2 linked regions of the Thiocapsa bogorovii genome follow. The protein of the gene in region 1 binds, or shares a complex with, the protein of each later gene. Links are inferred from orthologs where the notes say so. Each region holds a gene or a part of one and is shown in the gene's direction. Other genes may lie near its edges.

Region 1 (6,252 bases):
GAGCTACAAACCGTCTGCCGCCGAGGCGTTCGCGTCGGTCGAGTACATCATGCGCGATGTCGAGTGGGGGTGGTTGATCCGTTACATCCACTCCACAGGTGCATCGGCCTTCTTCATCGTGATCTATCTGCACATGTTTCGTGCCTTGCTGTGGGGCTCCTATCGCAAGCCGCGCGAGCTGCTCTGGATCATCGGCGTCGTGATCTATCTGGCGATGATGGCTACCGCCTTCTTCGGCTATCTCCTGCCGTGGGGACAGATGTCGTTCTGGGGTGCACAGGTTATCGTGAATCTGTTCGCGGCGGTCCCGGTGGTCGGCGACGATCTTGCCGTCTGGGTACGCGGTGATTACGTCATCTCGGATACGACGCTCAACCGCTTCTTTGCCTTCCACTTCCTCTTACCGTTCGTTTTGGCGGCCTTGGTGTTTCTGCATATCGTCGCACTCCACCATGTCGGGTCCAACAACCCGGACGGCGTGGAGATCAAGGAAGGTCCGAAGGGCAACCGCTGGAGCGACAAGGCACCGGCGGACGGGATCCCCTTCCACCCCTACTACACGGTGAAGGATCTCGTCGGCGTGGTCGTGTTCCTCGCGATCTTCTCGGCCATCGTCTTCTACGCCCCGACCATGGGCGGACTCTTCATCGAGGCGCCGAACTTCCAGCCGGCCAATCCCTTCCAGACCCCTGCGCATATTGCGCCGGTTTGGTATTTCACGCCCTTCTACGCGATGCTGCGGGCAGTGCCGCCGATGTGGGGGTCGCAGTTCCCCGGCGTTGTCGTGATGTTCGCGGCGATCTTGATCCTTTTCGCGCTGCCTTGGCTTGACCGCAGCAAGGTCAAGTCGATGCGCTATAAGGGTCCGATCTTCAAGGTCATGACCGGGGTCTTTGCGGTGTCCTTCGTCGTCTTGGCGTGGCTGGGACTGCAACCTGCGGATCCTTTCTTGACCCTGCTGGCGCAGATCTTCACGTCGCTCTATTTCGCCTACTTCCTGCTGATGCCGATCTATAGCTCGATCGACAAGACCAAGCCCGTTCCGGAGAGGGTGACCTCATGAGAAAGCTGATCATTGCCACCTTGGCGCTGTTGATGCCCGCCGTCGGCTTCGCCGCGGGCGGCCATGTCGAGTTGGAGAAGGCAGACATCGATCTCAGCGATCAAGCATCACTCCAGCGCGGGGCGAAGTATTTCGTCAACTACTGCATGGCGTGTCACTCGCTCAGCCACATGCGTTACTCACGCATGGCGGACGATCTGGGAATCGATGACAAGTCGCTGCGCGAGAACCTCTTGTTTGGTGACGCACAGCCGACCGACATGATGAAGAACGCGATGCGGCCCGCAGACGGCGAAGTCTGGTTCGGCACCGCGGTTCCCGACCTCACGTTGGTGACGCGCTGGCGCAGCCCGGACTGGGTCTACACCTATCTGAAGAGTTTCTATGCTGACCCTACGCGGCCGTACGGCGTGAACAACGTGATCTTCCCTCTGGTGGGCATGCCTCACGTTCTGGGTGATCTGCAGGGGACGCAGGAAGCGATCGTGGAAGAGCATGCCGGTCACGAGCCGACCATCGCCGGTGTGAAACTCACCCAGCCCGGAAGTCTGGCCCCCGAGGAATACGACAACATGGTGAGGGACATCACCGCGTTTCTGACCTACGCGGGCGAGCCGAGCCAGATGGAGCGGCGCAGGGTGGGGATCTATGTCTTGCTGTTCCTGGGTCTCTTTTTCATCGTGGCCTATGCTCTGAAGAAGGAATACTGGAAAGACGTTCACTGAGAATCGTCGCGCGCCGCATCGGTCTCGATCCATCGAGGCCGATGCGGCTCCTCTCTTTTTGACGGTTCGGGCCGGAGCACCCGGTTTCGGGCCGCGACCCGCGATGCACTGTTCACTCATGAGCGCAATGCTCAAGGCAGCTGACCCGGATGGTCGGCGATACCTGTTCCTCGGGCCCGACCGGGCTTTGTCCACACGCTGGAGAAGGGAAGAATGGCTGTGGCTGCGAGTAGACGATCCGTGATGACGCTATTTTCCGATCCCACCTGTCCCTATTGCCACCGTGTTCGGATGGTGCTCGCCGAGAAGGGTATCGCGGTCGACGTGGTCGATGTCGATGCAAACGACCTGCCGGACGAGGTGATGGACTTCAACCCTTACGGGACCGTGCCGACGCTCGTCGATCGGGATCTGCGACTCTACGAGTCGCGGATTATCATGGAGTATCTGGATGAACGCTTCCCTCATCCTCCTTTGCTGCCCGTCGATCCGGTTTCGCGTGCCAGCGCCCGGCTGTTCATGTATCGCATCGACCGCGATTGGTACACCCTGATGGGTCGTATTCGGCTGGGGAGCCCGGCGGAAGCGGAACAGGCGCGCAAGGAGCTGCGCGAGAGCCTGGTTGTGACCGCGCCGGTGTTCGGTGCTCACACCTTCTTTATGAACGACGAGTTCTCTCTGGTCGATTGCTGCATCGCACCGCTGCTGTGGCGCCTGCCTGTTCTCGGCATCGAGCTGCCGCCTCAGGCCGAGGCGTTGCGGGTTTACATGCGACGCATCTTTGCCAGCGACGCCTTTCGCAAGAGCCTCACCGAGGCCGAGAAGGAGATGATCGCGGACGTGTCCTGATGGAGGGCTCGATGGAAAGTGAGATCGACACGATGACCTCGACCAAACCTTATCTGATCCGGGCGATCTACGAGTGGATCCTGGACAACGATATGACGCCCCATTTGGTGGTGGATGTCCGTTACCCCGGTGTCCAGGCGCCGAAGGAGTTCGTCGAGGACGAGCGTTTGGTGCTGAATCTTTCGCCGAGTGCGGTGCGTTCGCTGGTCCTGGGAAACGATCAGATCGAGTTCAACGCGCGTTTCGGCGGTGTGGCACGCGACGTCTATTTTCCCGTCGAAGCGGTGCTGGGTATCTTCACGCGCGAAAACGGTCAGGGGATGGTCTTCCCCGAGCTGGCCTATCCGCTTCCCGGCGAGCCCGAGATCGATTCCGATGCGACCCTCGAGCAGGGCCCAAGCAAGCCGCGATCGGTCGGTCGGCCTCAGGGCATGATTCAGGAACCCAAAGGGCCTAAATCACCGTCGGGAAAAGGAAAAAAGAAGGCTGGCGGTCCGACGCTGAAGGTCGTCAAGTAAGCTCTTCACCTCGTCTTTGCCCCCTTGGTCGACGCGACCCGGATTCCCACGTCAAGCGTGACCCGATGAGCGCTGCGGCCGACACAGCCCCAGCACCCTGAACCGCGTCGCGGCGTACCGGGTGAACGCGAAGCCCAAACCCCGTGGAGGCGCCGCGTGTCCCTCTCGGAGCGGGTCAGGCGTCCTGCGTCTGTGTCGGCAGGCCGAAACTGAGATCCTCGAGCGCCATTCCCCGCATCACGAGATAGCCGCTGCGGCGTCCGACGCCTTCCTCGCTGAAGTCGAAGCGATAGACGCGCCGCAGCCTCAAGCCTTCCGACCGCCAGGCGAGACCAAGTCGCCGCAAGGCGACCGTTTGATCTAGAAATTGAAGCTCCCGTTGTTTGCACGCGCTTTTGCAGACCTCCGTTGCGATTTCGCGTGCGCGCATACTGTCGAGCCAGAACCAGCCGAGCAAAAGAAGGAAAAAGACGGCGAGCAGGTTGCTCATGAAGGCAGGTCCTCGAGTGTGGCGAACGGGCAACGGTGATCTCATGCTCGCGGGGTTCCGACGTACTCGCCGTGTCGGGGTGGCGCACCCGACGCCCGCGCCCGGCGAAATCCGAGCATGTCGCCATCATGCGCGGTCGCGGCGGCGAGCGATGTGTCCGGCTGCGCGGTGACGGGTGGTTTCAGTATACTGACCGTCCCTCAACAAACGCGGGAGTGACCGAGATGAAGAGACAGATCCTCACGGCCGTCATCGTGTCATGCACGACCATCGGGCTCGTTGCTTGCGGACAAGACCAAGCGCCGGTCGAGGAGGCTGCCGCTCCGCCCGCACAGGAGCCGACGATGCTCGATCGGGCGGTCGAGACGGCCAAGGATGCCTCCGATCGTGTCGGCGCGGCCGCGACTGCCGCCAAGGATACCGCCTCTGAGGCTGCGGCGTCGGCGATGGAACAGGCCTCGGTCGTGGGCGAGCGCGCCGAGACGGAAGCCAAGGAGATGATCGAGCAGGTCAAGAGCTTCCTGGCGGAGGATAAGGAGGACATGGCGCGTGAGCTCATGAGCAAGTTGTCGGCCATGAAGGATTCGGTCTCCGAAACAGTGCGCGCCGAGATCGAACGTCTCGAGGCGATGTTCTCCGACGCCTGAGCAGCGGGCTGCAGAAACCCTTCGGGACACCTTCCGCGCGGGCGTCGGGCGGGCGTCATCCGGTATACGTTGCCGGCGCGGCGACGCGGACTCGGTTTCCTCCCCGCTCCCGCGTGGAAGGCACTTCAGGGCCGTTCAGCTGCCGGATCCAGGTTGCATCGTTGCGTGAAGATCTCGGTAGGGTGTCGCTTATGGCTTGGCTCTTTCTTGTTGTTGCCGGTATCTTCGAATGGGGCTGGCCCGTCGGCTTGAAGCTCGGGATGACCGAGTCGGGGCTCCGCTGGGGCTGGATCGGTTTCGCCGTAATCTGCATCGTGGCCAGCGGCGCCTGCTTGCTCGTCGCACAGAAGAGCATTCCCATGGGCACGGCCTATGCCGTCTGGACGGGTATCGGTGCTGTCGGGGCCTTCGTCATCGGTATTGTCCTGTTCGCCGAGCCGGCGACTTTCCTGCGGTTCTTCTTCGTCGGCATGATCGTTCTGGGCATCGTGGGATTGAAGTTGGCCTCCGGTCCTTGAGATGACGGAGCGCCCTGCCCGGTGCTCAATCGAGATGCCGGATCTGAGGATCGCGCTGCGGCTCCCTGATCTCGGGCCCCAGCAGGATGGCGATCGGCCGCGTTTGCGGGTTGGTGTCCAGCGCGATCTTGAGCGACATGGTCAGCGGTACCGACAGAAACATGCCGACCGGTCCCAGAACCCATCCCCAGAACACCAACGAGACGAAGACCACCAGGGTGGAGAGTCCGAGCCCGTATCCCATGATTTTCGGCTCCAGGATGCTCCCGACCAGGGTGTTGACCACTAAATAGCCCAGTGCAACAAGCAGTGCGCTCTGCAGATCGATTTGAACGAGCGCAAGCAATACGGCCGGAATCGCGGCCAGGATGGAGCCGATGGTGGGGACGAAGTTCAGCAGAAAGGCGATCAAGGCCCAAAGCACCGCATAATCCACCCCGAGGATTGTCAACCAGGCCCAAATCACGAGGCCGGTTCCTAGGCTGGTCAGGCTCTTGATCCCCATGTAGCGGTTGATGCTGTCGAGGACGACTCGCAGCTGCTTGGTCGAGGTCTCCGGCGAGGTGAGTGCGGCCCGCAGCTTGGCCGGCAGCCCGGCCGCTTCCAGCAGGATGAAGACCACGGTCAGCAGGATGAGAAAGGCATTGGCAAGGACCCCGCTGAGTCCGGATACCAGGTCTCCCGCCATCTCCAAGACACGTGCGGGGTCGATATAGGTCTGCAGCGCCTCCCGCGAGGTATGGAAACCGATGCCGTCGAGCCATCGTGCGAGGTCGTCGATCAACAGCTTCAGGCGGTCCTGATACTCCGGGAGGCTGGCATTGAAGCCGTCGAGCGACCCCGCGACCAGGATCGCAAGAACGCTTCCCAGGCCGGCAATCGCCAGGACAACCAGCAGCATCGCGGCCCAGTTTGGCGCACCCCGCTCGCGCAGCGTGCGCAGCGGCGGCGTCGCGATGACGGCGATAAAGACGGCGAGCAGAAAAGGCGTCATCAGAGACGCCGCCGCCCGCATCCCCGCGACGACGATGATGAAGGCCGCGAGGGCAACCAGGAAACGCGTGGCGGGCCCGAGGCCGGGATTGGTGCCCATGTGTCGCGCTAGCGGGTGGCTCGGCTTTGGCCGACCGAGGCGAACCTCGGTAGGCCCGATTCCAGCCACCAGGTGTTGGTCGCCGCGTCCCAACGCCACACCTGTCGGTCTGTCAACTGCTTGACGACCTGCGCGTCTTCGAACAGATAGTCGATGACGACGACCTGAGTGGCGCTGTCGTCCGCTTGGACGACCGGAGGTAGGGTCACGTCGTAGCCGGTGATGCGCAGCTCCGAGAATGCCTCGGGAAGCTCCCCGCTTTTGCGTTGATCCGGATGCAGGAATCCGAGCGCCGTCTCGTAATAACCCCAGCGCAGGGCGGATTGATAGCCGGTGGTGGCGGCTTGTA
Region 2 (4,641 bases), 2.8 Mb from region 1 along the record:
CCTGGACGTGCGATTCGATCGAGTCCGTCGCATCCAGCACGGCCGAAATGCCGCCTTGCGCATAGAGCGTGCTTCCTTCTTTGAGCTCGCGCTTGGAGATGACGGCGACCGACAGATCCTCGTGCAGTCGCAGTGCGAGGCTTAGTCCCGCGGCGCCGCTGCCGAGAATCAGGACGTCGTGGCGGTAAGGCGTGGTTGGCATGATCGGAACCTTCGTTTGGGGATCTCACGGGCGTCGAGGTCGGCGACGTGTTGAGGTTCGACGTCTTGGCGACCCTTCGATCCCCAACGTGATCGGGTTGAGTTTGGGTGATCGGCGCGGTTCGCCGTAAACTCGCCCATTTCATGGGCGGGATCAAGGTTTGTCGCTTTTTTTAGGGGGCCTCGGCCGCAATTGAGGAGGCTCACGAACTTCCGAATCGGGGAATTGTCCATGCCAACGGGATTGCTGGTCAGCAGCGCCAAGGCTCGTGTCCATGTCTGAGCGCACCGCCGATCAGGAGCTTGTGACGCGCGCCCAGAACGGAGACAAGCGCGCGTTCGACTTGCTGGTGTTGAAGTATCAGCAGAGGGTGGCAAACCTGATTTCCCGCTACGTCCGCGACCCGAGCGAGGTGATGGACGTCAGTCAGGATGCCTTCCTGAAGGCATATCGCGCACTCCCTGCGTTTCGCGGCGAGAGTGCGTTTTACACCTGGCTGTATCGCATCGCGGTGAACACGGTAAAGAATCACTTAGTGGCACAGGGACGTCGTCCTCCGGGAGACGATGTCGAGGCCGAGGTCGCCGAGCAAATGGATATGGGCGTTCGCCTTCGTGACTCGGGGACGCCCGAACGGCTCGCTCTGACCGAAGAGATCGCACAAACGGTTCAGCGCGCGCTCGACGACCTCCCCGACGATCTGCGCACGGCCATTGTTCTGCGCGAGCTCGAGGGTATGAGCTACGAAGAGATCGCGACCGCAATGGCGTGCCCGATCGGTACAGTGCGCTCACGCATCTTCCGGGCCCGCGACGCAATCGACAAGCGGTTGAGGCCGCTCCTCGAACCATGATGATCCCGACGCGTCAAACAGGCAGCGAGGACGATTGCTCCAGATGCGGTGCGGTTTCCTCATCGGCCAGCTCGCCGGGCCCGCGATCTCGAGATCCGGGCGCGACGACGGCCATCCCAACGACACGACTTCTCAGCCCAGGCATGAAGCAATGAGCGACGAGCTACGACAACGCATTTCCGAGCTTCAGGACGGCGAGCTCGATCCCGCCGGCACCGCGCGACTGGTCGATGCCATGGCAGGCAATCCGGGCCTGCGAGGTACATGGGAGCGCTACCATACGATTGGTCTGGCGATTCGGGGCGAGTCCGTTCACGCAACCCGTCGAGGTGTTGCCGATGTGGTTCGCGAACGCATCGCGCATGAGCCGACGGTCTTGGCCCCGCCCCGCGGCGATGCGAAGCCGCCGAAGGCCAAGAGGCCGGTCGCAGCCGTGGCGCTCGCGGCAGCAGCCGCCTTTCTCGCGGTTTTCGTCGTCCCCGGGCTGTTCGACGGCGTGAGTCCACTCCCGAGCGTCCGCACGGCGCCGACCCTCGCTGCGCAACCGGGAGTTGTGGCGATACCGGCGCAGCGCTGGGACTTGGAGCACCCCGAATTGGCCAACAAGCTCGATCTTTTCCTCGTTACCCACCAAGAAACCGCCCCGACGACCGGGGCCAAGGGCATGCTGCCTTATGCGACCTTTGTCGGTTATGAAGCGGGTCGCTGATTCATGGCTCCCGGCCCGGTTGGGCATATTCTTCTTGCTCGCGCTCGTGGTCCAGGCGAGCCTTGCGGATGACGTGATCCAGCGCGCGAGTGATCTGCTTCAAAGGATGGCCGATGCGCTGAAGTCGCTCAACTACGAAGGAACCTTGGTTTACTCTCACGAGAACCGGCTCGAAGCCCTTCACCTGGTCCACCGCTACGAGGAGGGACAGGTTCAAGAGCGGTTACTCTCCCTGAACGGCCCGGTGCGGGCCGTGACCCGCGAACCCGACCGGGTGATGTGCGTGCTGCCCGACGGGCATCCGATCTCGGTCAAACGTCCATCCGGCGCAGGCGGACTCTTGAATACCGACGGAATATTCCCGGAGCATCTCGGTGATCACTATCGCATCGAGATCCAGGGTATCGCGCGGGTCGCCGGTCGTGATACCGAGGTGGTCGGTATTATTCCGCGCGATGATTTGAGGTACGGGTACCGGTTTTATGTCGATCAGGAAACCTTTCTTCCGCTGAAGTCGGATCTGATCGACAGCAACGGTGCATCGCTGGAGCAGTTGATGTTCACCGCCATCACAGTCGACGGGAATACCCCGACCGTATCTGCGCGGGTTGAGGAATCCGGACTGCGGGGCGCCCCCGTGGCCCCCGTCGAAGGCCGCTGGCGCTTCGACGAGCCTCCGGTGGGATTTCAATTGGTGAGTCAGGGCGTGATGGACAATCCGAGTGGCGCGCTGGTCGAGCACTTCCTCTTTACCGATCGGCTTTCCGCGTACTCGATCTATATCGAAGACGACACCCGCGACGGGCTGCGTGGATCGACCCACATCGGTGCCGTACATGCGGCCGGGCGGCAGATCGACGGCTACCAGATTACGGCCGTCGGGGAGGTTCCGCCCGAGACCGTCGAAGCGGCCGTGCTCAGTGTACGGCGCGTCGACGATCCGTCGGACTAATCCGCCGATGATCGAGGAATCAGGTGTCGTCGTCTCGACCGAAGGCCGTTATGCCTGGGTCCGTATCACGCGGCGCTCGGTCTGCGGCGGTTGCGCCGCAAACGGCGCCTGCGGTACATCTTTGATCGAGCGCTTTTTCGGGCGCGGCTCGATGCAGGTTCGAGCGCTGAATCAGGTGGACGCATCGGTCGGCGAGCGGGTGATGCTCGCGATCTCGGAGCGTGGCCTTCTTTCGGCGTCTTTCGCGGTCTACTTTGCACCCTTGGTCGGTCTGCTCGGCGGTGCGTTCGCGGGAGATGCCCTGCTTACCGGAGTCGCCGAAGGCGCCTGGACGGATGCGGGGGCTCTGGTCGGTGCTGCACTCGGCTTCGGTCTGGCGTTGTTCTGGCTGCGCGGCTACAGTGCGCGCTCATGGAGCCGTCCGGAGCAGCAAGCGGTGGTGTCCCGGATCGAGCAGGGCGTGCCGGTACAGATCCTTCCGGGGCCCTGATCCGAATCGACCCCGAGACGACCGTCGACGCGAGCGTTCGGCGACACAAAACGCAGGGCCGGTCCGGCCCGGCGGTCGAGCGTGTTTAGATACCCTCCAAATCCTTTTTCCGCCACGTCCGGCAACGCCGTCATCGAGGCGGCCAGCCGATCGAATCCACTGATCCCGGAGCATTCATGCGTCCCATACCAACCTTCTCCTTCGCCCTCGCGGCATTGGTCTGCGGCGCGCTCATGCCGGGTCTTGCGGCCAGCCGTATGCTTCCCGACTTCGTGGATCTGGTCGCCGAGAACGCCCCCTCCGTCGTCAACATCAGTACGAAACAGGCGCAGGTGACGGTCGAGCAGTTGCCGGAGTTTTCCGTTCCCGACCTCCCGGAAGAGAGCCCCTTGCAGGATTTCTTTCGGCATTTCTTCGGCGAGGACGGCGAGCTGCCGAACGATAGCCTCCCGTCGCGCTCGCTCGGATCCGGGTTCATCGTCTCGACCGACGGATTCGTCCTAACCAACGCCCATGTCGTGGAGGGTGCCGAAGAGATCATCGTGCGCACCAGCGATCGGCGCGAATTCGTGGCCTCCCTGGTCGGAACCGACAAGCGCAGCGACATTGCATTGCTCAAGATCGAGGGCGAGGGGCTCCCGGCGGTCAAAATCGGCGCCGCTCAAGACCTCAAGGTCGGCGAGTGGGTGCTGGCGATCGGCTCGCCTTTCGGGTTCGAATCCTCGGCCACGGCCGGCATTGTCAGTGCCAAGGGCCGCAGCCTCCCGAGCGAGAACTATATCCCGTTCATCCAGACCGATGTGGCCATCAATCCGGGAAATTCGGGCGGGCCCCTGTTCAACCTCGACGGCGAGGTGGTCGGTGTCAACAGCCAAATCTACAGCCGCACGGGAGGCTTCATGGGGCTCTCGTTCTCGATCCCGATCGACGTCGTGATGGACGTGGTCGACCAGTTGCAGACCAAAGGTCGGGTCAGTCGCGGTTGGCTCGGCGTGTTGATTCAGGACGTGACCCGCGAGCTGGCCGAGAGTTTCGGTATGAAGCAGCCCCGCGGCGCATTGGTGGCCCAGATCCTTCCGGGGAGTCCTGCCGAGGGGGCGAAGGTCCGTCCCGGCGATATCATCGTCACCTACAACGGACGCGACATTCTGACCTCGAGCGCATTGCCTCCGATGGTGGGGATTACGCCGGTCGGCGATCGGGTGACGCTGCAAGTGCTCAGGGGCGGCGAGCTGGTCGATCTCGAGGTCGAGATCGGCGAGCTGCCCGAGGAAGATCAACTCGCCGCGCGGCCGAGCGAGCCGGAGAAGGCGTCTGCGAATCGGATCGGTCTCTTCGTCAGCGAGATCACACCGGAGCAGCGCGAAGAGTTGTCCGTCACCGGCGGTGGCGTGCTGGTGGAGGGCGTCGAGCGCGGGCCTGCGGAGCAGGCGGG

Evidence for each region.
Region 2: the proteins of LT988_RS15180 (region 1) and LT988_RS02855 are in contact, whole or in part, in a crystal structure (PDB 1YFN), measured with the Escherichia coli proteins. The link is inferred for Thiocapsa bogorovii from one-to-one orthologs.

The regions. Positions count from the first base shown.
Region 1 is NZ_CP089309.1:3,375,364-3,381,615, forward strand. What follows is about bases 1,462-4,401. They hold LT988_RS15180 (ClpXP protease specificity-enhancing factor), read left to right. Parts: upstream 1,462-2,648; coding sequence 2,649-3,155; downstream 3,156-4,401. Other genes in these bases: LT988_RS15170 (cytochrome c1), read left to right, coding at 1,462-1,788; sspA (stringent starvation protein SspA), read left to right, coding at 2,002-2,637; LT988_RS15185 (DUF3301 domain-containing protein), read right to left, coding at 3,331-3,645; LT988_RS15190 (hypothetical protein), read left to right, coding at 3,870-4,292. In the rest of the region: LT988_RS15165 (cytochrome b), read left to right, coding at 1-1,063; more of LT988_RS15170, read left to right, coding at 1,060-1,461; LT988_RS15195 (DMT family transporter), read left to right, coding at 4,484-4,810; LT988_RS15200 (AI-2E family transporter), read right to left, coding at 4,836-5,903; LT988_RS15205 (hypothetical protein), read right to left, coding at 5,912-6,252. UniProt on the Escherichia coli protein: Enhances recognition of ssrA-tagged proteins by the ClpX-ClpP protease; the ssrA degradation tag (AANDENYALAA) is added trans-translationally to proteins that are stalled on the ribosome, freeing the ribosome and targeting stalled peptides for degradation.
Region 2 is NZ_CP089309.1:579,919-584,559, reverse strand. The notes cover bases 1-2,985. They hold LT988_RS02855 (sigma-E factor negative regulatory protein), read left to right. Parts: upstream 1-1,206; coding sequence 1,207-1,764; downstream 1,765-2,985. Other genes in these bases: LT988_RS02845 (SoxR reducing system RseC family protein), read left to right, coding at 2,724-2,985; LT988_RS02850 (MucB/RseB C-terminal domain-containing protein), read left to right, coding at 1,748-2,716; rpoE (RNA polymerase sigma factor RpoE), read left to right, coding at 477-1,055; nadB (L-aspartate oxidase), read right to left, coding at 1-202. In the rest of the region: more of LT988_RS02845, read left to right, coding at 2,986-3,206; LT988_RS02840 (DegQ family serine endoprotease), read left to right, coding at 3,383-4,641. UniProt on the Escherichia coli protein: An anti-sigma factor for extracytoplasmic function (ECF) sigma factor sigma-E (RpoE). ECF sigma factors are held in an inactive form by an anti-sigma factor until released by regulated intramembrane proteolysis (RIP).